2 regions of the Streptomyces polygonati genome follow, and region 2 is predicted to be linked to the other one. Evidence: riboswitches for the same ligand, from Rfam matches in the RefSeq annotation. Region 2 holds a riboswitch; the other holds the start of a gene.

Region 1 (10,591 bases), on a different contig from region 2:
CAGCCCGGCACGGGTGAGTTCCTGCCGGGCGGCGGCCAGCGTCCGGCCCTTGAGCGCCGGCACCCGCACCTGCTGCGGGCCCTTGGAGACGGTCAGCGTCACCGTGGCGTGGTCCCGGACGCGCCCGCCCGGAGCCGGGTCGGTGCCGATCACACTGCCGCGCGGCACGGTCAGCGAGAAGTCCTGCTCCACCCTGCTGTCCAGCCCCGCCGACGACAGCTTCTGGCGGGCCTGGCCCTGGGGCAGCGAGAGCACCGCGGGGACGGTGGTGAACTGGCCGTCGACGATGTACCACACGCCCGCGCCCGCCCCGAGCAGCGCGAGCAGCACCAGCACCACCGCGATCGGCCCCCGGCGGCCGCCCCGCCGCCTGCCCGGCCCGCGGCCGGCTCCGGGCGGGTCCGCCGGCTCCAGCGGCGGCAGCGGGGGCATGACCAGCCGGCTCGTACGGTTCAGCCGGTCGCCCGCGTGGTCCGCCGCCCGGTCGGTGACGGGCGGCAGCGGTACGACGCTGGTCGGCTCCTCGGAACCGGTCGCGGCCACCGCGGCGGGCACGACGCCGGCCGGCCGGTCGTCCAGCTGCTCCGCGGTCAGCGCGGCGCGGGCCGCCCGCACCTCGGCGAGCAGTTCCACCGCGTCGACGGGCCGGTCCAGCGGATCGCGGGCGGTCGCCCGGGCCACCAGCCGGTCCAGGGCCGGCGCCAGCCCGGGCACGACGGCGGACGGCGCCGGCATCGCCTCGCTCAGCTGCTGGAAGATCACCTGGGCCGGCGTGCCGCCGCTGCGCGGCTTGCGCCCGGTCAGCGTCTCGTAGAGCACCACCCCGCACGCGTACACATCGGTGCGCTGGTCGACGACGCCGTACTCGATCTGCTCCGGCGCCAGATACGAGACGGTGCCCAGCAGCGAGCCGGCCCCGGTCGAGCTGGTCTGGGTGTCCACCGCGCGGACCAGGCCGAAGTCGGCGACCTTCACCCGTCCGTCATCGCCTATCAGCACGTTCTCGGGCTTCATGTCCCGGTGGATCAGCTGCGCCCGGTGCGCGGCGCCGAGCGCGGCCAGCACCGGTTCCAGGATGTCCAGGGCCGCGCGGGGCTGGAGCGCGCCGCGCTCGCGCAGCACGTCGCGCAGGGTGCAGCCGGCCACGTACTCCATGGCCAGATAGACGTAGGTGCCGTCCGTGCCCTGGTCGTAGACCCCGACCACATTCGCGTGGTCCAGCCGTGCGACCGCCTTCGCCTCCCGGATGAACCGCTCCACGAAGCCGGTGTCCGCCGCGAGCCCGGGGTGCATCACCTTCAGCGCGAGCACCCTGTCCAGGCGGGTGTCCACGGCCCGGTAGACCGTGGCCATCCCGCCGACCGCGATCCGGGCCTCGACCCGGTAGCGCCCGTCGAGCAGCCGGCCGACGAGGGGGTCATGCACGGTGGTGTCCACGAAGCCCGATTCTACGAGCCCGCCCGCCGAATCCCTGAGGCCCGTAAGGGCACTGGGTCCAGTCCGTGGCGATCCGGAATCATTTCGTAACCCGGCCAACCCCGGCCAACTTCGGCAAAGCCTTCCTTACCGGGTCGATCCGGTCGATCTCTCAGAAGGCGGGACGTTCGGGGTCGAGGAAGGCGGCGCCGTCGGCCGGGGTGGAGGCCAGCGCGTGGTGGCGGAGCGGGATGCGGCCCGCCCGGTGGGCCAGGCGGCCCGCCCGCACCGCGTGGCGCATGGCGTGGGCCATCAGCTCCGGGCGCTGGGCGCGGGTGACCGCCGAGGCCAGCATGACGGCGGCGCAGCCGAGTTCCATCGCCTGGGCGGCGTCCGAGGCCGTCCCGGCGCCCGCGTCGAGGATGACGGGGACACCGGCCCGCTCGATGATGAGCCGGAAGTTGTGCGGATTGCGGATGCCGAGCCCGGAGCCGATGGGGGAGCCGAGCGGCATGATCGCGGCGCAGCCGATGTCCTCCAGCTTGCGCGCCAGCACCGGATCGTCGCTGGTGTAGGGGAGCACCGTGAAGCCGTCGTCCACCAGCGTCTCGGCCGCGTCGAGGAGTTCCACCGGGTCGGGCAGCAAGGTGCGCTCGTCGGCGATCACCTCCAGCTTCACCCAGTCCGTGCCGAGCGCCTCGCGGGCCAGCCGCGCGGTCAGTACGGCCTCCCCCGCGGTGAAGCAGCCCGCGGTGTTCGGCAGCGCCCGGATGCCGAGCCGGGTCAGCACCGACAGCACCGACCCCTTGGTGGCCGGGTCGAGGCGCCGCATCGCGACCGTGGTCAGTTCGGTGCCGGACGCCAGCAGCGCCTGCTCCAGCACCTCCAGGCTGGGCGCGCCGCCGGTGCCCATGATCAGCCGGGAGCCGAACACGGCGTCGCCGATCCGCAGCGGGTCGGGAACGGTCATGGCTCAGCCCCCCTGCACGGCGGTCAGGATCTCGATCCGGTCGCCGTCGGCCAGCGCGGTGGCCGCCCAGTCCGTGCGCGGCACCACCGTCTCGTTCAGCGCGGCCGCCACCCCGGAGTGCGCGGCGGTCAAGGTGGCCACCAGGGCGGCCAGCGAGGAGGGCGCGGTCAGCTCACGCCGCTCGCCGTTGAGCAGCACCGTGATCGTCATGCCGGCTGCTCCTGACGGGTGAACCGGGCGGCGGTGAAGGGCCGCGCGTAGTCCGGGACTTCGCCGGAGGCCAGCACCTCGGCCATGACGTCGCCGGTGACCGGGGTGAGCAGCACGCCGTTGCGGTGGTGCCCGGTGGCCAGCAGCAGGCCGTCCAGCGCGGTGGCGCCGAGCAGCGGGGCGTTGTCGGGGGAGCCGGGGCGCAGGCCGGCCTGGGTCTCGGTGAGCGGGAGTTCGGTGATGCCGGGCACCAGCTCGTGGGCGTCCCGCAGGAGTTCGTAGACGCCGCCGGCGGTGACCGTGGTGTCCCAGCCGGACTCCTCGCTGGTCGCGCCGAGGACGAGTTCGCCGTTCTCGCGGGGCACGAGATAGACATGGCTGCCCCTTACCACCGCCCGTACCGTGCGGGACAGGAACGGCGCGTGCGCGGCCGGCACCCGCAGCCGCAGGATCTGGCCCTTGACCGGCCGGACCGGCGGCAGCGCCTCCTCCGGCAGCCCCGCGATCCGCCCGCTCTCGCTGCCGGCGGCCAGCACCGTGCGGTCGGCGGCGACCTCGGTGCCGTCCGCCAGCAGGGCGCCCGTCACCCGGTCGCCGGCCCGCGAGATACGGGCCACCGCGGACCGCAGGAAGCTCACGCCCGCCAGTTCGGCGGCCCGCAGCAGCGCGGCGGCCAGCCGGCGCGGGTCGACCTGGTGGTCGCCGTCCACCCGCAGACCACCGCGCACGCCCGGCGCGAGCAGCGGTTCGAGGCGGCGGCAGTCCCGGCCGTTGAGCCACTGCGACTCCAGGCCCAGCGAGGCGTGGAAGGCGTGCAGATCGCGGAGATCGGCGCGGTCGTCGGCGTCCAGCGCGACGGCGAGGGTGCCGCAGGGGCGGTAACCGGTGCCGAGGCCGGTCAGCTCGGTGAGTTCGGCGACGAAGTCGGGGTAGCGGGCGGCCGAGGCGAGATTCAGGTCGAGCAGGGTCTGCTCGCCGTACTGCAGTTCCGTGACGGCGGCCAGCATCCCGGCCGCCACGTGGGCGGCTCCGCCGCCGGGCCGCGGGTCGGCGACGGCGGTCGCCAGCCCGCGCTGGGCGGCCCGCCAGGCCGTGACCAGCCCGATGAGGCCGCCGCCGACCACCAGCACGTCGTGGCCTCGGGCTCCGTTGGCGGGCGTGTTCGCGCGGGCCTTCGCGGGGGTGTTCGCGTGGGTGGGCATCGTGCGTCTCCCTTCGCCGGCATGACCCGGATCAGGTTCTTACGGTCGGCGGCCGACCAGCCGCCCTCTCAGCCCGGTACGTCCGGGCTCCCGCGCTTCTCCCGGCACCCTATCCCCGCGGGTGCGCCGGGTGTACCCGCGCCCGGCGGCGCGGGGGCCGGTTTTTCCCACCCGCCCGCCCGTGCCACCCCGTTGCCGGCGAACAACCTTCTCGCGGCGCCGCGCCACCATCGGCGGGGGCACGTGATCGGACCTCCCGGGGAGCACGGGCGGGGCAGCGCACCCCACCCCCCACGGGAAGCCGCGGACTCCGCGGAATCGGCGGGCCCGGAGGCATACGGTGAGCGCGTGAGCGAGAACGTGGTGATCGTCGGGGCCGGGACGGCCGGAGTGCAGACCGCGGTGGAGCTGCGCGGGCAGGGGTGGCGGGGCGGGATCACGCTGCTCGGGGACGAACCGTATCCGCCGTACGACCGGCCGCCGTTGTCGAAGGCGGTGCTGCTCGGGGACAGCGGGGCGGGCCCCGTGGACGTACGGTTCGACATCGACTTCGGCGCCCTGGACGTGGAGTTGCGGCTCGGTGTGCGCGCCGGGGAGCTGCGGGCCGGCGCCCGGGAGCTCGTCACCGACCAGGGACCCGTGCCGTACGACCGCCTGGTGCTGGCCACCGGCGCCTACGCGGTCGAACTGCCCGGGACCCAGGGGCTGGCCGGGGTGTACCCGCTGCGGACCCTGGACGACGCCCTCGCGCTGCGCCCGGTGCTGGAGGCGCGGCAGCGGCTCGTGGTGGTGGGCGCCGGCTGGATCGGCGCCGAGTTCGCGACCGCGGCGCGGCAGGCCGGCTGCGAGGTGACCGTGGTGGAGGCGGCGCCGCGACCGCTGGCCGGTGTGCTGCCCGCGTCCGTCACCGACCACATGCGCGGGTGGTACGAGGAGGCCGGCGTGGAGCTGCGCACCGGTACGGCCGTCGCCGCGCTGGAACCGGGCAGCGTCCTGCTGGCCGACGGCGGCCGGCTGCCCGCCGAGGCCGTCGTGGTCGGCATCGGCGCCCGGCCCGCCAGCCGCTGGCTGGCCGGCTCCGACGTCGCGCTCGGCGAGGACGGCGCGGTCCTCGCCGACGACCGGCTGCGTACGACCGCGGACGGCGTCTACGCGGTCGGCGACTGCGCCTCCTTCCCCTCCGCCCGCTACGGCCGGCGGCTGCTGGTCCACCACTGGGACAACGCGATGCAGGGCCCGCGCACCGCCGCCGCCAACGTCAACGGCGGCGACGAGCGCTACGACCCGGTGCCGTACTTCTGGTCCGAGCAGTTCGGGCGGTTCGTGCAGTACGCGGGCCACCACACCGACGGCGACACGATGGTCACGCGCGGCGATCCGGCCGGTCCCGCCTGGTCGGTGCTGTGGCTGCGCGGCGAGCAGCTGGTGGCGCTGCTGGCGGTGGGCAGGCCCCGGGACATGACCCAGGCCCGCAAGCTGATCACCCGGTCGGCGGCGCTGGACCCGCTGCTGGCGGCAGACCCCTCGCTGCCGCTCACCTCGGTGGTCCGCCGGCCGGCCGCGTAGCCCGGTCGGCGGAGGCGGGTCCGTACCTCCGTCCGTACCCCGGTCGGCGTCGTGCCGCAGCGCTTGTCGGTGGCAGGTGGCAGGCTTGTCCCGTGACAGTTTTCTCGTCTGTTGACGCACACATTGACGCTCTCGTCCCCTCGTGGCTCACCCTGCCGGAGGTCGCCGAGCGTCTCGGTCTCGAAGTGACCCGGATCCGGCCGATGATCAAGGAAGGACAACTCCTCGCGGTCCGCCGCGGTGAGAACAGGGTGCTGATGGTGCCCGCTGACTTCCTCGGTGAGGGGAAGATCATCAAGGGCCTGTCCGGCACGCTGACCGTCCTGAAGGACGACGGGTTCTCGGACGAAGAGGCGCTGGAGTGGCTCTTCACCCCCGACCCGACCCTGCCCGGCACCCCCGCCCAGGCGCTGCGGGAGAATCGCGGGACCGAGGTGAAGCGTCGCGCGCAGGCGCTCGCCGTGTAGCCGCGATCCGCGCCCAGGGGCCCGCCCCGCCGGGGCGGGCCCCTGGGGGATGAGATGACCACCGCCGCACGCCGGCAGCTGGCGGACGCCCGGCTGTATCTGTGCACCGACGCCCGCACCGGGCGCGGCGACCTCGCGGCCTTCGCCGACACGGCGCTCGGCGGTGGGGTGGACGTCATCCAGCTCCGCGACAAGGGCATCGAGGCCCGCGCGGAGCTGGAGGCGCTGGCCGTGCTCGCGGAGGCGTGCCGCCGGCACGGCCGGCTGCTCGCGGTCAACGACCGGGCGGACGTGGCGCACGCGGCCGGCGCGGACGTGCTCCACCTCGGCCAGGGCGACCTCCCGGTGCCGGCGGCGCGCGCTCTGCTCGGCGACGAGGTGCTGATCGGCCGCTCCTGCCACAGCGAGGCGGAGGTCCGGGCCGCCGCCGTCCAGCCCGGCGCGGACTATTTCTGCACCGGCCCCGTCTGGCCCACCCCCACGAAGCCGGGCCGCCCGGCCCCCGGCCTCGACCTGGTCCGCTACGCCGCCGCGCTGGCCCCCGCCCGCCCCTGGTTCGCCATCGGCGGTATCGACCTCGACAACATCCACGAGGTGCTGGCCGCCGGCGCCCGCCGCATCGTCGTGGTCCGCGCCATCACCGACGCCCCGGACCCGGCGGCAGCAGCAGCCGCCCTGAGCGCGGCCCTCCGGGCGGCCTGACCCACTACGACGGGGGCTGCCCCTTCGAGCCGGCTGCGGTCTGCGGCTTCGTCGTGCCTGGTCGCGCAGTTCCTCGCGGCCCTGTGGGGCGGCCGGTGCTGGATGGTTCGGGTTTTGTGCCCCGGTTGGGGCGCGGGGAACTGCGCGGGCGACCGGCCACCGGCGGGTGGTCCGGCGACGGCGGGGGCTGCCCCTTTGGGCCGGTGGTGGTCTGCGGCTTCGTTGTGGCTGGTCGCGCAGTTCCTCGCGGCCCTGTGGGGCGGCCGGTGCTGGATGGTTCGGGTTTTGTGCCCCGGTTGGGGCGCGGGGAACTGCGCGGGCGATCGGCCACCGGCGGGTGGTCCGGCGGGGGCGGGGGCTGCCCCTTTGGGCCGGTGGTGGTCTGCGGCTTCGTTGTGGCTGGTCGCGCAGTTCCTCGCGGCCCTGTGGGGCGGCCGGTGCTGGATGGTTCGGGTTTTGTGCCCCGGTTGGGGCGCGGGGAACTGCGCGGGCGACCGGCCACCGGCCGGAGGTGCGGCGACGACAGCGGCTGGCCCATCGGGTCGGTTCGCGAGGGCGCGGGCCGGGGGTGGACCCCGATAGCCTGGGGGCATGGCCCTGGGGACTTCTTCCACCCGCACCGATCGAGCGATCACCATCCGTGAGCTGCTCGCCCGCGGCGAGCGCTCGTACTCCTTCGAGTTCGCCGCGCCGCGGACCCCCAAGGGGGAGCGGACGCTGTGGAACGCGATCCGCAGGATCGAGGCGGTCGGCCCGACCTTCGTCTCGGTGACGTACGGCGCCGGCGGCTCCTCCCGGGACGGCACCGTCCGCGCGACCGACCGGATCGTCTCGGACACCACACTGACCCCCTGCGCCCACCTCACCGCGGTGAACCACTCCGTGGCCGAGCTGCGCAACATCATCGGCCAGTACGCGGACGCCGGAATCCGCAACATCCTCGCCGTGCGGGGCGACCCGCCCGGCGACCCGCTGGCCGACTGGATCCCGCACCCGGAGGGCCTCAGCTACGCGGCCGATCTGGTCCGGCTGATCAAGGAGTCGGGCGACTTCTGCGTGGGGGTGGCCGCCTTCACCGAGATGCACCCGCGGTCCACCGACCCGGCCACCGACACCCGGCACTTCATCGACAAATGCCGGGCCGGCGCCGACTTCGCCATCACCCAGATGTTCTTCGACGCCGACGCCTATCTGCGGCTGCGCGACCGGGTGGACGCGGCGGGCGGCACCATCCCGATCATCCCGGAGGTGATGCCGGTGACCAACGTCAAGCAGATCGAACGCTTCGCCCAGCTCGGCAACGCCCCCTTCCCGCCCGACCTGGCGGAACGCCTGCTCGCCGTGGCGGACGACCCGGCCGCGGTCCGGGCGATCGGCATCGAGTTCACCACCGAGATGTGCCGGCGACTCCTGGCCGAGGACATTCCCGGGCTCCACTTCATTACTCTTAACCACTCCACCGCCTCGCTGGAGATCTACGAGAACCTCGGGCTGCACCAGCGGGCGGCGTGACACCCCCTAGGTGAGGAAGTGGGCACATGGGCTACTCGGTGCTCTACATCGCGTTCGGCATCGTCGCGCTGTGGCTGCTCGGCGAGGTCCTGCTGCAGTACAAGGCCCGGCTGCGCTGGCGGCTGCTCGCCTTCGTGGGATTCCTCGGCGTGGTCGGCGGGGTCGCGCTGCGGGACGTGATCGTCATCATCCTGGGGGCGCTCGCCTTCGGCGCCGGCCAGTCCTTCGTCACTCTGTCCTACAAGCGGGGTTTCTCCACCGGCTGGGCGCTGGGCGGCCGGCCCGGCTCCAGCCGCCGCCGCAGGGGCGGTTCGCGCGATGCCGAACCCGTCCTGGAGGTCACCCCGGTCGAGGCGGACGAGCCGGACGGACCGGAGGGCCACCCGGCCGCCGCGGCCCCGGACGAGGGCGCCGATGTGCTCGCCGCCCAGCGCGCGTTCGGCGGGGACGCGGACGACGCCGACGACCCGTCCGTCTTCCAGCCCGTCCCGATGCACGACGACAGCGGCGAATACCCGCTCTACGGCGGCCGCCCCGACTACCCGCCGGACCCGTACGCGGGTGATGCCTACCAGGGCTACGGCACCCAGGGCTACGGGAGTTGGAGCGGCCAGCCCCAGCCTGCCGCGGCCGGCGCCGGCTACGACGGGGGCTACCAGGGCGGCTACGACCAGCACTCCGGCTGGGGCGCCGCCCACGACGGCCAGCACAGCCAGCACAGCCAGGACGACCAGGCCGGTCAGAGCGGCCCCGGTTACGGCTACGACCAGGGCGGCGGCTACCAGGAGCAGCAGCCCGCCGCGGCCTCCTACGACGGCTACACCCCTTACGACGGCTACAGCAGCTATGACGGCTACGACGCGTACGGCGCCCAGGCCACCGGGACCGGGGACTGGACGCCGCAGCCGCACCCGCAGCATCCGGAGCCCCCGTACCAGGGCCAGCAGCCGGCCGACCCGTACGCGGCCACGGGATACGGCTACGACCCGCAGGCGCAGCCGTACATCCCGCAGCAGCAGCACCACTCGCCCTTCGAGCCGCAGCCCCCTTCCCCGCCGCTGCCTCAGTCCCAGCCCCAGTCGCAGTACGCCGCCGACCCCGCCGAGTACCCGGATCCGTACGACCCCTACCGCTACTGAGTGAGACCGACTACTGAGCCCGGCTCAGCGGGCTGCCCTCACCTTCCGGCCGCCAGCAGCGAGGGCAGCCGCGCCGCCGAGGTGCCGATGCCGCTCGGGGTGCGCCACGGCAACAGCCCGCCGGACCCACCGGGGGCGGCGGACTGCGCCGCCGCGACATGGGGGAAGTGCCGTCGCAGCGTCTCCTCCTTGTAGCGGTTGCAGCCGTCGTGCCAGGTGAGGATGCCGGACAGCCAGTCGCGCAGTTCCTGGGCGTAGTCCGCCAGCGCGGTGCGCGCGGCCGGGTCCAGATCGAACTCATCGAAGAGCGCGGGCAGTTGTGTTTCGGTGATGTGCTGGAACTCGCGCATCCTGGCGGCCATCAGATCCCCGACCACATCCATGGCCTCCTGCGGTTCGCAGTCCAGGAAGTTCTGCACCACCAGCACCGCGTTGTGGATCTCGCCCTCGAACTCGATCTCCTTCTGGTAGGAGTACACGTCGTTGATCAGACAGGCGAAGTCGGCCGCCGCGCTCTCCATGTTCCGCACCGGGCGGGAGCGGTAGATCTCCTCGGACAGCGCGTCGCCGTGGCCGATCCGGGACAGGCTCATGGTCAGATCCGAGCCGAAGGTCTTGCGGCGCATCTCGATGTAGTCCACCGGGTCCGGCACCCGGTTCTGCTTCTGGTTGGCCAGCTCCCACAGCCAGCTCTCGCACATGTCCTCGATGGTGGCGCGGAACTTGCGGCGCGCGTCGGGCGTCATCGGGCCCGCGGTGCGGCGCCACAGGTCGGCCAGTGACCGCTCCAGCGCCGTCAGCGGCGGCGGCACCGATCCCGGGCTCGCGTCCAGCGGCATGAACAGCTTGAACCGCTCGGTGGTGATCCGGGCCGCGGACATGTCCCCGGCGCGGCCGAAGACGATCGGGTAGTAGTCGTCGCCGTAGGTGCCCCAGGTCAGCCAGTCGGCGGTCAGGTTGAGCTCGTCCACGGTGGCGTCCGGATGGATGCCGGCGGCGCACAGCGTGAAGTCGTAGTCACCGAGCTTCTCCTCGTTCCACAGCCCGCCGGGCACCGGGAAGCCCGGCTCGGGGCCGAGCAGGCCCATCCGCTGGGACCACTCCCTGTTGTGCTGCCGGGAGGTGTCCAGATGCGGACTCAGCCTGGTCGGGAACGGCATGTGGATCTCCGCTCTCTCCACCCAGCCGACCCGCTGGTGCGGGACATGGGTGAAGGAGCGCGCCCGCTGCGGCATCGTCGCCGCCAGCGAGCCGAGGATCTGCGCCGCGGACGTACCGAGCCCGGTGGGGCCGGCCAGCACTCCGGCCGAACGGGACCTGTCGCTCGCCCCGTTCATGTACCGGCTGGAGCGCATGTGCCACTCATGGCCGCCGGACTGCCAGTCCTGGAGGCCCTTGACGTACGCG
Region 2 (10,591 bases):
TGGACCCCCGACACCCCGCGGGCGATGAGCCGGCTGGTCCACCTCGGCGTCGACGCGATCACCTCCAACCGGCTGGAGACCCTTCAGCGGGTGCTGGCCGGCGGCGGGCGCTGAGGCGCGCGGCTGCGCCCGGGAAACCCCCGCCGTAAGGCCGCCGGCCGGGCTGGCCGGCGGCCCGTACGGCGGGCGGCGGCACGCGCCCCCCGCCGTAAGGCCGCCCGGGCACGGTCCCCGCGTCCGCGCTCACGCGTCCGGTCGCGCGTGGATCAGGCGTGGGTCACGCGTCCAGCGACGTCATCACGTGCTTGATCCGCGTGTAGTCCTCGAAGCTGTACCCGGACAGGTCCTTGCCGTAGCCGGAGTTCTTGAAGCCGCCGTGCGGCATCTCGGCGACCAGCGGGATGTGGGTGTTGATCCACACGCAGCCGAAGTCCAGCCGCTTCGACATCCGCATGGCCCGTCCGTGGTTCTTCGTCCAGACCGAGGAGGCCAGCGCGTACTCGACTCCATTGGCCCACTCCACCGCCTGGTCCTCGTCGGTGAAGGACTGCACGGTGATGACCGGTCCGAACACCTCGCGCTGGATGATCTCGTCGTCCTGCCGGAGCCCGGAGACCACGGTGGGCGCGTAGAAGTAGCCGCGCTCGCCGACCCGGTGGCCGCCGGTCTGGATCCTGGCGTGCCCGGGCAGCCGCTCGATGAAGCCGCTGACCTGGGCGAGCTGGGCGGCGTTGTTGAGCGGGCCGTAGAGGACGTCCTCCTCGTCGGGCAGGCCGGTCCTGGTCCCGGCGGCGGCCTTGGTCAGCGCGGCGGTGAACTCGTCGTGGATCGACTCCTGGACCAGGACACGGGTGGCGGCCGTGCAGTCCTGGCCGGCGTTGAAGAAGCCGGCCAGCGCGATGTCCTCGGCGGCCTTGGCGATGGCTTCGCTGTCCAGGTCGTCGAAGACGACGACCGGCGCCTTGCCGCCCAGCTCCAGGTGCACCCGCTTGAGGTTCTTGGCGGCGGACCCGGCGACCTCGATGCCGGCCCGCACCGAACCGGTGATGGACGCCATGGCCGGCACCGGGTGCTCCACCATCAGCCGGCCGGTGTCACGGTCTCCGCAGACGAGGTTGAAGACGCCCTTGGGCAGGACCGCGCCGAGGATCTCGGCGAGCAGCACGGCGGAGGCCGGGGTGGTGTCGGACGGCTTGAACACCACCGTGTTGCCGGCCGCGAGGGCGGGCGCGAACTTCCACACCGCCATCATCATCGGGTAGTTCCAGGGCGCGACCTGCGCGCAGACCCCGACCGGCTCGCGCCGCACGATGGAGGTCATGCCCTCCATGTACTCGCCGGCCGCGCGCCCCTCCAGCATCCGGGCGGCGCCGGCGAAGAAGCGGATCTGGTCCACCATCGGCGGGATCTCCTCGCTCGCGGTCAGCGCGAGCGGCTTGCCGGTGTTCTCGCTCTCCACGGCGATCAGCTCGCCGGCCCGTGCCTCCACCGCGTCCGCGATCCTCAGCAGCGCCCGCTGCCGCTCGGCGGGCGTGCTGTCCCGCCAGCCGGGGAAGGCGGCCGCCGCCGCGCTCATCGCCGCGTCGACATCGGCCTGCCGGGACAGCGGCGCCCGGGCGTACGGCTCCCCGGTCACCGGGTTGACCACCTCGGTGGTCCCTCCGTCGGCGGCGTCGCGGAATTCTCCGTCGATGTAGTTGCGCAGAGTACGGAGTTCGGTCACGGCGCTCGCTCCCTGATGGTTGTCCAATTACTGAGACACCATCCAGCTTAAGCACGATGGGGGTCGGCGAGAAGTTTGCCTGTGGACAACGGCCGGGCACCGGCGAGGCGGGCCGGCCGCGGCCGGACGGGGTGCCCTCCATCCGGAGGACCCGGCCGCCGCGCCTGCCGCCCGCCGCTCCGGCGGCGTGAATACGGTGCCGGGAGTGACCGCCCATCCCGCGGCTCGTTTGACGCAGTGGCGTTCGGCGCCCCTGTCGGACGGCCGAGGGAACGACCCGCGGAGGAACGGCATGGGGACCCCGCCCGACAACGACGTGCTCTGGGCCCGCGCCCTGCGGCACTCCTACCGGGGCGAGCCGGCCCTGCTCGGCGTCTCGATCAACGTCCGGGCCGGCGAGATCCTCACGGTGGCGGGGCATCGCGGCTCCGGCAAGTCCACCCTGCTGCACTGCCTGTCCGGGCGGCTGGTCCCCGAGGAGGGCGAGGTGTGGTTCAACAGCGCGCCCGTGCACACCCTGTCGGAGGGGGCGCGCGAAGCGCTGCGGCGCGACCGCTTCGGCTGGATCGGCCCGGGTGACCAGCTGGTGCCCGAACTGAGCGCGTGGGAGAACGCGGCGCTGCCCCTGCTGATGCGCGGCGACAGCCACCGGGAGTCCAGGGCGGTGGCCCAGGAGTGGCTGGAGCGGCTCGACATCGGCTCCGTCGCCCGCCGCCGGCCCGCCGACCTCCCGCACTCCCAGCGCCAGCGCATCGCGGTGGCCCGGGCGCTGGTCACCGGCCCGGACGTGGTCTTCGCCGACGAGCCGACCGCCCCGCTGCACCGCGCGGACCGCGATCTGCTGCTGCGCACCCTGACCAGCGCGGCCCGCTCGCACGGCATCACCGTGGTGCTCGCCACCACCGACCCGGAGCTCGGGCGGTACGCCGACCGCACCATCACCCTCGCGGACGGGCGCCCGGACACCGCGACGCGCCCGCACGACCGCGAACTCACCGCACCGGCCCGGGTATGAGCGGCCGCACGGCGGCGCCGCGCCCGCCCCGCGCCCTGGGAAACGCGGTGCCCGGGTGCTGAGCCTGCGGGTGCTGCGCGGCAGCCGCCCGGCCGCGCTGGCACGCTGGGCCCTGGTGGTGGTCGCCTCGGCCGGTACGGGGCTGCTGCTGCTGTCCTCGCTCGCCTGGGCGCTGGCGAACCCCGAGCACGGCGCGTACGACGCGGTCGTACGACTCGGCTGGTGCGCGCTGCCGGTGGCGGTGACCGCGCAGCTCGCGGTGGCGGTGGGGCGGTCGCAGCCCGCCGACTGGCCCGGTGCTGAGCTGGCGGCGGCCGGGCTCGGCCGGATCGGCGTCGTGCTGCTGGCCGCCGCGACTGCCGCGCTGGTCTGCGCGGTCGGCAGCGTCGTCGCGCTGCTGGCGTTCCTCCAGCTGCGCGGGGACGTGACCGGTGTGCCGTTCGACGGCGTCGGCCCGGGGCTGCTGGCCGCGGGCAAGACGCTGCCGCTGGCCGGGGCGGTCACCCTGCTCGCGCTGGTCCCGGCCACCGCCGCGGCGGCCACCGCGGCCCGGCTGCGGCCCGAATCCGCTCCCGCGCAGAACTCGCCCCGGGGCCTGCCCTGGGGGGTGGCGCTCACCGCGATCGGGCTGGCCGTCGAGGTCACCGCGCCCAAGGGGAACGCGCTCCCGCTGCCCAGCGGCCTCGGCGCGATCCCGCCCGGCGCGGTCGGCGGCTGGGTGCTCGCCACCGCAGGCCTGATGCTGGCCGGTCCCGGCCTGGTCCATGCCTGCGGCCGGCTGCTCGCCTCCTTCCGGCCGGGGGCGCTGCGGCTGCTCGCGGGGCGCGCCCTGCAGCACGAGTCCCGGGCGATCGGCCGCCCGCTGGGCCTGCTCTCCGCGACGGGGGCCGCCGCCCTGGCCGTCCAGGTCTTCCAGCACACCGCCGGCCACCCCATCGGCCCCGTCACCCTCTTCGCCACCGGCCTGATCGCCTTCTGCCTCCTGGCCACCTCCTCCCTCGCCCTGCGCCGGGCCAAAAGCACCCGCGCCGACGCCGCCACCGCCCTGCGCGACGTGGCCGCCTCCCCGACCCTCGTGCGCGCCGCCCTGGCCTTGCGCACCACCCTCGTCCTGAGCGCCCTGCTCCCCCTCACCCTCCTGGTCGCCTTCCTCTCCTCCATCCCCACACCGTCCTGACACCCCGCCGCGCCGGACTGCCGCACACCCGAACGCGTGGCGACGGCACCGCGGACCCCACCCGCACCGCCCGGACGGCTATCGTGCTGGACGTGCCCGCAGAGACGCCTTCCCCCGACGTACCGCCGACGCCCCCGCCGGGCGACAAGCACGGCAGCGAACCCCCGCCGCCCGCACCGGCGCAGGAACCGCCGGCCGGGACCGGCCCCGGGGTCAGACGGCCCGCGCAAGGCACCGTGCGGGAGATCGAGACGCTGACGGAGTTCGACCATGTCGCCGTCACCGGGACGTTCGCGGGTTACCGCGTGCAGGCGGTGGACCTGAGGGACCGCACCTTCGCGCTGCTGGTGGCCGAGACCTCGCAGGCGGTGTTCCTGGGCTGCCCGATGGAGCCGCAGGCCCTCGCCCATGTGCGGGCCAACGGAGCCCTGGTCTTCCCGCCCGTGCCCGAGCAGCCCTTCGACCCGTACCGGGCCACGCTCTACACGCCCGAGGAGCTCTACGGCGGTCTGGACGACGGCGGTTACCCGGCCACCGCGGACGCCCGGACCTACGGTTGGTTCCAGCGGACCGCCGCCGACGGCGACATACTCGCCTCGATGCTGCGCTCCATCCATGACGACGCGGTGGGCGACGCCCTCGACGAGGAGCTGCTCGGCCGGCGCGTCGTGGGCGTGATGGGCGGCCACGCCATGGAACGCGGCACCGAGTCCTACGCGGGGACCGCCCGCCTCGGCCGCGCCCTGACCCGCAAGGGGCTGACCGTGGCGACCGGCGGCGGCCCCGGCGCCATGGAGGCCGCCAACTTCGGCGCGTACGCGGCGCCGTTCGACGATCTGATGCTGGGCAAGGCCCTGACCGTGCTGGCCGGCGAGCCCTCCTTCCGCCCGTCCGTGACCGACTGGGCGTCGGCCGCCTTCGCCGTACGGGAGCGCTGGCCGGACGGCGGCGTCTCGTACGGCCTGCCGACCTGGTTCTACGGCCACGAGCCGCCGAACCCCTTCGCCGGCCGCATCGCGAAGTTCTTCGCGAACGCCACCCGGGAGGACGGCCTGCTGTCCCGCTGCACCGGGGGTGTCGTCTTCCTGCCGGGGGCGGCCGGCACGGTGCAGGAGGTCTTCGACGCGGCGACGCCGAACTACTACGAGTCGCGGGGCAGGCCGGCCCCGATGGTGCTGGTCGACCGGGACCACTGGACCACCCACCTGCCGGTGTGGCCGCTGCTGGAGGCGCTGGCCGACGGCCGGCCGATGGCCCGCCGGATCGCGCTGGTCGACAGCGTGGCCGACGTACCGGCCGCGCTGGACCGGCTGGACGCGGCCTGACCCGCTGACGGGCCACCGGCCGGCGCCGGTCGAACCGATCCCCGGTGCCTCATCGGCCGGCGGCGGTCCCGTCCAGTACGACGATGTCCTCGGCGGCGAAGACCGCGCCGACCCGGTCCCCCGGTGCCGGGGCGTCCCGCAGTCCGCACTCGGCCTCCAGCGCCGGCCCGCGCTCGGGCCGCAGCGTCACCGCGACATGCCCGCCGCGGAAGGTGCGGGCGAGCACCTCGCAGGCCAGACCGCTGTCCGGCGGCCCCAGCCGTACTCCGGTGGGCCGTACCAGCAGCAGGCCGGGACCTCGCGGGGTGCCGTCGGGGACGGGCAGTTCACCCCACGTGGTGGTGGCGGTCCCGCCGTCGACGGTGGCCGCGGTGATGTTGTCGAAGCCGAGGAAGCGGGCGACGAACTCCGAGGCCGGGCGCAGCCAGACCTCCAGCGGCGTGCCGGACTGGGCGATCCGGCCGTCCCGCATCACCACGACGCGGTCGGCGAGCGCGAACGCCTCCCCCTGGTCGTGGGTGACGGCCAGCACGGTGGTGCCCAACCGGCCGAAGAGCTGCCGCAGTTCGACCACGAGCCGTTCGCGCAGCGAGCGGTCGAGCTGGCCGAGCGGTTCGTCGAGCATCAGCAGCCGGGGCTCGGGGGCCAGCGCCCTGGCCAGCGCGACGCGCTGCTGCTCGCCGCCGGACAGGGTGGCGACGGCGCGCCGGGCGGCGCCGGGCAGGCCCACCAGGTCGAGGAGTTCGGCCACCCGGCGGTCGCGCGGCCCGCGCGCCACCTTGTGCATGCGCGGTCCGAAGGCGACATTGCCGCCGACGTCGCGCTGCGGGAAGAGCTGGTGGTCCTGGAACATCAGGCCCACCCCGCGTTTGTGCGCGGGCACCGTCCGCTGGTCGGCGCCGTCGAGCAGCACCCGCCCGGCGTCGAGCCGCTGGAGGCCGGCCACGGCCCGCAGCAGGGTGGACTTGCCGCTGCCGCTGGGGCCGAGCACGCAGACGATCTCGTGCGCGGCGACCTCCAGGTCCAGCGCGTCGAGGGCGGCGCGCGCGCCGAATCGTACGGTCGCCGCCTCCAGGCGCAGCAGCGGCCCGGTATGGGGCGCGGTGGCGGCTTGAGGCCGCGGACCGGGCGGGGGCTGGAGCCGGGGCTTTTCCGGCTGGGCCGGCTGGGCTGTCATCTAGAACTCCCCGGAGGAGTCGGCGCCGGTCCTGAGGTTCTCCAGGATCAGCAGCGAGGCGGCGCACACCAGCATCAAGATGGTGCTCAGGGCCATCGCCTGCCCGTAGTTGGCGGCGCCGGCCCGGCCGAGCAGGCGGGCGACGGCGACCGGGAGGGTGGGGCTGTCGGGGCGGGCGATGAAGACCGTCGCGCCGAACTCGCCGAGCGAGACCGCGAAGGCGAACCCGGCGGCGATGCCCAGCGCCCGCCCGACGAAGGGCAGTTCGACCTCGCGCCAGACCCGGGCCGGCGACGCGCCCAGCACCGCCGCGGCCTCCCGCAGCCGGTGGTCGACGGCTCGCAGCACCGGCAGCATGACCCGGATCACGAACGGCACCCCGACCAGTGCCTGCGCGAGCGGCACCAGCAGCCAGGAGTCCCGCAGGTCCAGCGGCGGCTTGTCCAGGGTGATCAGGAAGCCGAAGCCCACGGTGACGGCGGAGGTGCCCAGCGGCAGCATCAGCAGCGCGTCGAAGCCGCGGACCAGCCGCCCGGCGCCACGGACCAGCGCCGCCGCGGCCAGCCCGCCGATCAGCAGCGCCACGACGGTGGCGACGGCCGCGTACCGCAGCGAGTTCCACACCGTCTCCAGCGGGGCGACCAGGAAGGTGCCGCCGCTGGCGTCGGAGGAGGCCAGGGCCCGGTAGTAGGTGAAGCCGTAGCCGCCGGGGCCGTCCAGCGAGCGGGCGACGAGTACGCCGAGCGGCAGCAGGATCAGCAGCGCGACGACGCCGAGCACAGTGGCCAGCAGGACCCGTTCACCGCCGCGCGGCCGGTGCGCGGTGCGGGCCGCGTCGACCAGCCGCAAGGTCGCCTCGCGGCGCCGTACCGTCCAGGCGTGCACGGCCAGGATGCCGGCGACGGCGGCGAGTTGGAGCAGGGTCAGCACGGCGGCGGTGGGCAGGTCGAGGAGTTCCGCGGTCTGCCGGTAGATCTCGACTTCGAGGGTGGAGTACGTGGGTCCGCCGAGGATCTGGATCACGCCGAAGGAGGTGAAGGTGAACAGGAACACCATCAGCGCGGCGGCGGCCACCGACGGTCCGAGCGCGGGCAGCGTCACCCGCCGCCAGGCCGCGAACCGCCCGGCGCCGAGCATCCGGGCGGCTTCCTCCTGCCGGGGGTCGAGTTGCGCCCACAGCCCGCCGACGGTGCGCACGACCACCGCGTAGTTGAAGAAGACATGCGCGACGAGGATCGCCCACACACTGGTGTCCAGCCGGAAGCCGAGCAGATCGTCGGTGAAGCCGCCCCGGCCCAGCAGCGCCAGGAAGGCGGTGCCGGCCACCACCGTCGGCAGCACGAAGGGCACGGTGACGACCGCCCGCAGCAGCCGCTTGCCGGGGAATTCCAGCCGGGCGAAGACGTACGCGCCGGGCAGCGCGAGGGCCAGCGTCAGCGCGGTGGAGGCGGCCGCCTGCCAACAGGTGAACCACAGCACGTGCCGGACGGAGGCGTCGCCGAGCACGTCCCCGATCGGGCCGAGCCGCCAGCGGCCCCCCTGGTGCAGGCCGCGGCCCACGATGGAGGCGACGGGGTAGGCGAAGAAGACCGCGAAGAAGGCGAGCGGCGGGGTCATCAGGGCGAGCCGGATCGCGGTGCCGCGACCGGCGTGGGGCGCCCCGGCGGGGTCGGTGACGGGGTCGGCGGCGGGACCGGGATCGGCGGCCGGGGGCTTTCCGGGCAGGGACTCCCCCGCCGCCGGTGCGGTCACAGGACGATCGAGGTCCATGCCTTGACCCAGTCGTCCCGCTTGGCCGCGATCTTGTCGGGGGCCAGCGTGGTCGGGTGGTCGATCCGGGCGCCGTACTTGACGAACACCGCGGGTTCGGTGGCCCCCTCGCGCACCGGGTCCACGTACATCTGGAGCGGCATGTCCTCCTGGAAGGTCTTGCCGATCATGAAGTCGATCAGCGCCTTGCCGCCCGCGGTGTTCTTCGCGCCGTGCAGCAGCCCGGCGAACTCGATCTGCCGGAAGCAGGTGCCGGTGGACACGCCGACCGGGGACTGCGCGGGCTCGGGGCTGACGCCGACCACTTCGGCGGGCGGGCTGGAGGCGTAGGAGACGACCAGCGGCCGGTCACCCTTGGCCTTCTTGCCGGCGCCCGAGCCGGAGAAGCTCTGGTCGTACGCCTGCTCCCAGCTGTCGACCACCTGGACGCCGTTGTTCTTGAGCTGCTTCCAGTACGCCTGCCAGCCGTCGTCGCCGTAGGTGGCGGCGCTGCCCAGCATGAACGCCAGGCCGGGCGAGGAGGTGCTGACGTTCTCGGTGACCAGCAGGTTCTTGTACTGCGGCTTGACCAGGTCGGCGAAGGTCCGCGGCGGGCTGAGCTTGTGCGCGGTGAAGTAGGCGCGGTCGTAGTTGACGCAGACATCGCCGGAGTCGATGGGGGTGACGCGGTGCCGGGCCGCGTCGAGTTGGACGTCGGAGGGGATCTGCCCGAGGTCCTTGGCGGTGTACGGGTCGAACAGGCCGTTGTCGAGCGCCCGGGAGAGCAGCGTGTTGTCGACACCGAAGAAGACGTCACCGCGCGGGTGGTCCTTGGTGAGGATCGCCTGGTTGACGGCCGCGCCCGCGTCACCGCCGCGCAGCACCTTGACGGTGTAGCCGGTCTCCTTGGTGAACTCGGCCAGCACCGGCTTGGACGCGGCGAAGGAGTCGTGGCTGACCAGGGTGACAGTCTTGGAGGCAGGCCCGGCTTTCGCGCTGTCGCTCGCGGCGCCGGACCCGGAACCGCTGCCGCACGCGGCCAGGGCGGTGACTCCCGCGGTGGCGAGGACGAGCGCGCTGACGGCACGCCGACGGACGGTCTTCATGTGGTGACTCCCTACGCCGGTATGACCCGGATCAGGTAACGAGGGTCTGCGGCCTCGGGGGCCGCACTCTCAGCGCCGTCTCAGGCGCTCCCCTGTCGGAATGTTCATTTGTATGAATGCACGGTAGCAGCAGGTCAGCGTTCGGATGCCGCGAGCTGGCCGCAAGCGCCGTCGATCTCCTGGCCGCGGGTGTCCCGTACGGTCACGGGCACGCCGTGCGCTTCGAGGGCGGCGACGAACGCCCGCTCGTCCTGCGGCCGGGAGGCCGTCCACCGGGAGCCGGGGGTGGGGTTGAGCGGGATCAGATTGACGTGCACCCGGTGGTTCTTGAGCAGCCGGCCGAGCCGGTCGGCCCGCCACGCCTGGTCGTTGATGTCGCGGATCAGCGCGTACTCGATGGAGATACGGCGGCCGGACAGATCGGCGTAGCGCCAGGCGGCGTCCAGCACCTCGCGGACCTTCCAGCGGGTGTTGACCGGGACGAGGGTGTCGCGCAGTTCGTCGTCGGGGGCGTGCAGCGACACCGCCAGGCGGCACTTGAAGCCTTCGTCGGCGAACCGGTTCATGGCGGGGACCAGTCCGACGGTGGACACGGTGATGCCGCGCTGCGACAGACCGAGGCCGTCGGGCTCGGGGTCGGTGAGCCGGCGGATGGCGCCGACCACGCGGTTGTAGTTGGCCAGCGGTTCGCCCATCCCCATGAAGACGATGTTCGACAGCCGGGCCGCGCCTCCGGGCACCTCGCCGTCCCGCAGCGAGCGCATGCCGGCCACGATCTGGTGCACGATCTCCGCGGTGGACAGATTGCGGTCCAAGCCCGCCTGGCCGGTGGCGCAGAACGGGCAGTTCATTCCGCAGCCGGCCTGCGAGGAGATGCACATCGTCACCCGGTCCGGATAGCGCATCAGCACCGACTCGACGAGCGTCCCGTCGAACAGCCGCCACAGCGTCTTGCGGGTGTCGCCGTCGTCGCACGACGCGTGCCGGACCACGGTCATCAGCTCCGGCAGCAGCCCCTCGGCGAGCTTCCCCCGCGACGCGGCCGGTATGTCCGTCCACGCCGCCGGGTCGTCGGCGTACCGCGCGAAGTAGTGCTGCGACAGCTGCTTGGCCCGGAACGGCTTCTCCCCGAGCTCGGCCACCGCCTCCTTCCGCTCCGCGGGCGAAAGGTCGGCAAGGTGCCGCGGCGGCTTCTTGGCTCCGCGCGGCACAGCGAAAGTGAGTTCTCCGGGCACAGGCATGATGCCTCCCAGTGTCTCAGACCCGGCGCCATGGCCAGTCCGGACAGCAGGGTGACGGTCGTCTCCGGTCGTCCGTGG

The links. A riboswitch is a leader RNA that binds a small molecule or an ion and turns the genes downstream of it on or off. The one in region 2 is predicted to bind thiamine pyrophosphate.
Region 1: it holds a riboswitch for thiamine pyrophosphate, as region 2 does, so the genes downstream of both, thiO (glycine oxidase ThiO) here and ACFO3J_RS03855 (thiamine ABC transporter substrate-binding protein) in region 2, are expected to answer to the same signal.

What each region holds. Positions count from the first base shown of each region.
Region 1 covers NZ_JBHSBB010000003.1:100,088-110,678, forward strand. Annotated here, with positions in the region: gene pknB (Stk1 family PASTA domain-containing Ser/Thr kinase) at 1-1,437, opposite strand, end outside; gene ACFO3J_RS02435 (thiazole synthase) at 1,589-2,386, opposite strand; gene thiS (sulfur carrier protein ThiS) at 2,390-2,596, opposite strand; gene thiO (glycine oxidase ThiO) at 2,593-3,798, opposite strand; TPP riboswitch at 3,806-3,893, opposite strand; gene ACFO3J_RS02450 (NAD(P)/FAD-dependent oxidoreductase) at 4,147-5,364, shown strand; gene ACFO3J_RS02455 (Rv2175c family DNA-binding protein) at 5,457-5,831, shown strand; gene thiE (thiamine phosphate synthase) at 5,886-6,533, shown strand; gene metF (methylenetetrahydrofolate reductase [NAD(P)H]) at 7,125-8,045, shown strand; gene ACFO3J_RS02470 (hypothetical protein) at 8,072-9,184, shown strand; gene ACFO3J_RS02475 (terpene synthase family protein) at 9,223-10,591, opposite strand, start outside.
Region 2 covers NZ_JBHSBB010000005.1:63,930-74,520, forward strand. Annotated here, with positions in the region: gene ACFO3J_RS03820 (glycerophosphodiester phosphodiesterase) at 1-114, shown strand, start outside; gene ACFO3J_RS03825 (gamma-aminobutyraldehyde dehydrogenase) at 278-1,723, opposite strand; gene ACFO3J_RS03830 (ABC transporter ATP-binding protein) at 2,016-2,738, shown strand; gene ACFO3J_RS03835 (hypothetical protein) at 2,794-3,915, shown strand; gene ACFO3J_RS03840 (LOG family protein) at 4,152-5,240, shown strand; gene ACFO3J_RS03845 (ABC transporter ATP-binding protein) at 5,290-6,324, opposite strand; gene ACFO3J_RS03850 (ABC transporter permease) at 6,418-8,034, opposite strand; gene ACFO3J_RS03855 (thiamine ABC transporter substrate-binding protein) at 8,166-9,272, opposite strand; TPP riboswitch at 9,264-9,376, opposite strand; gene rlmN (23S rRNA (adenine(2503)-C(2))-methyltransferase RlmN) at 9,407-10,513, opposite strand.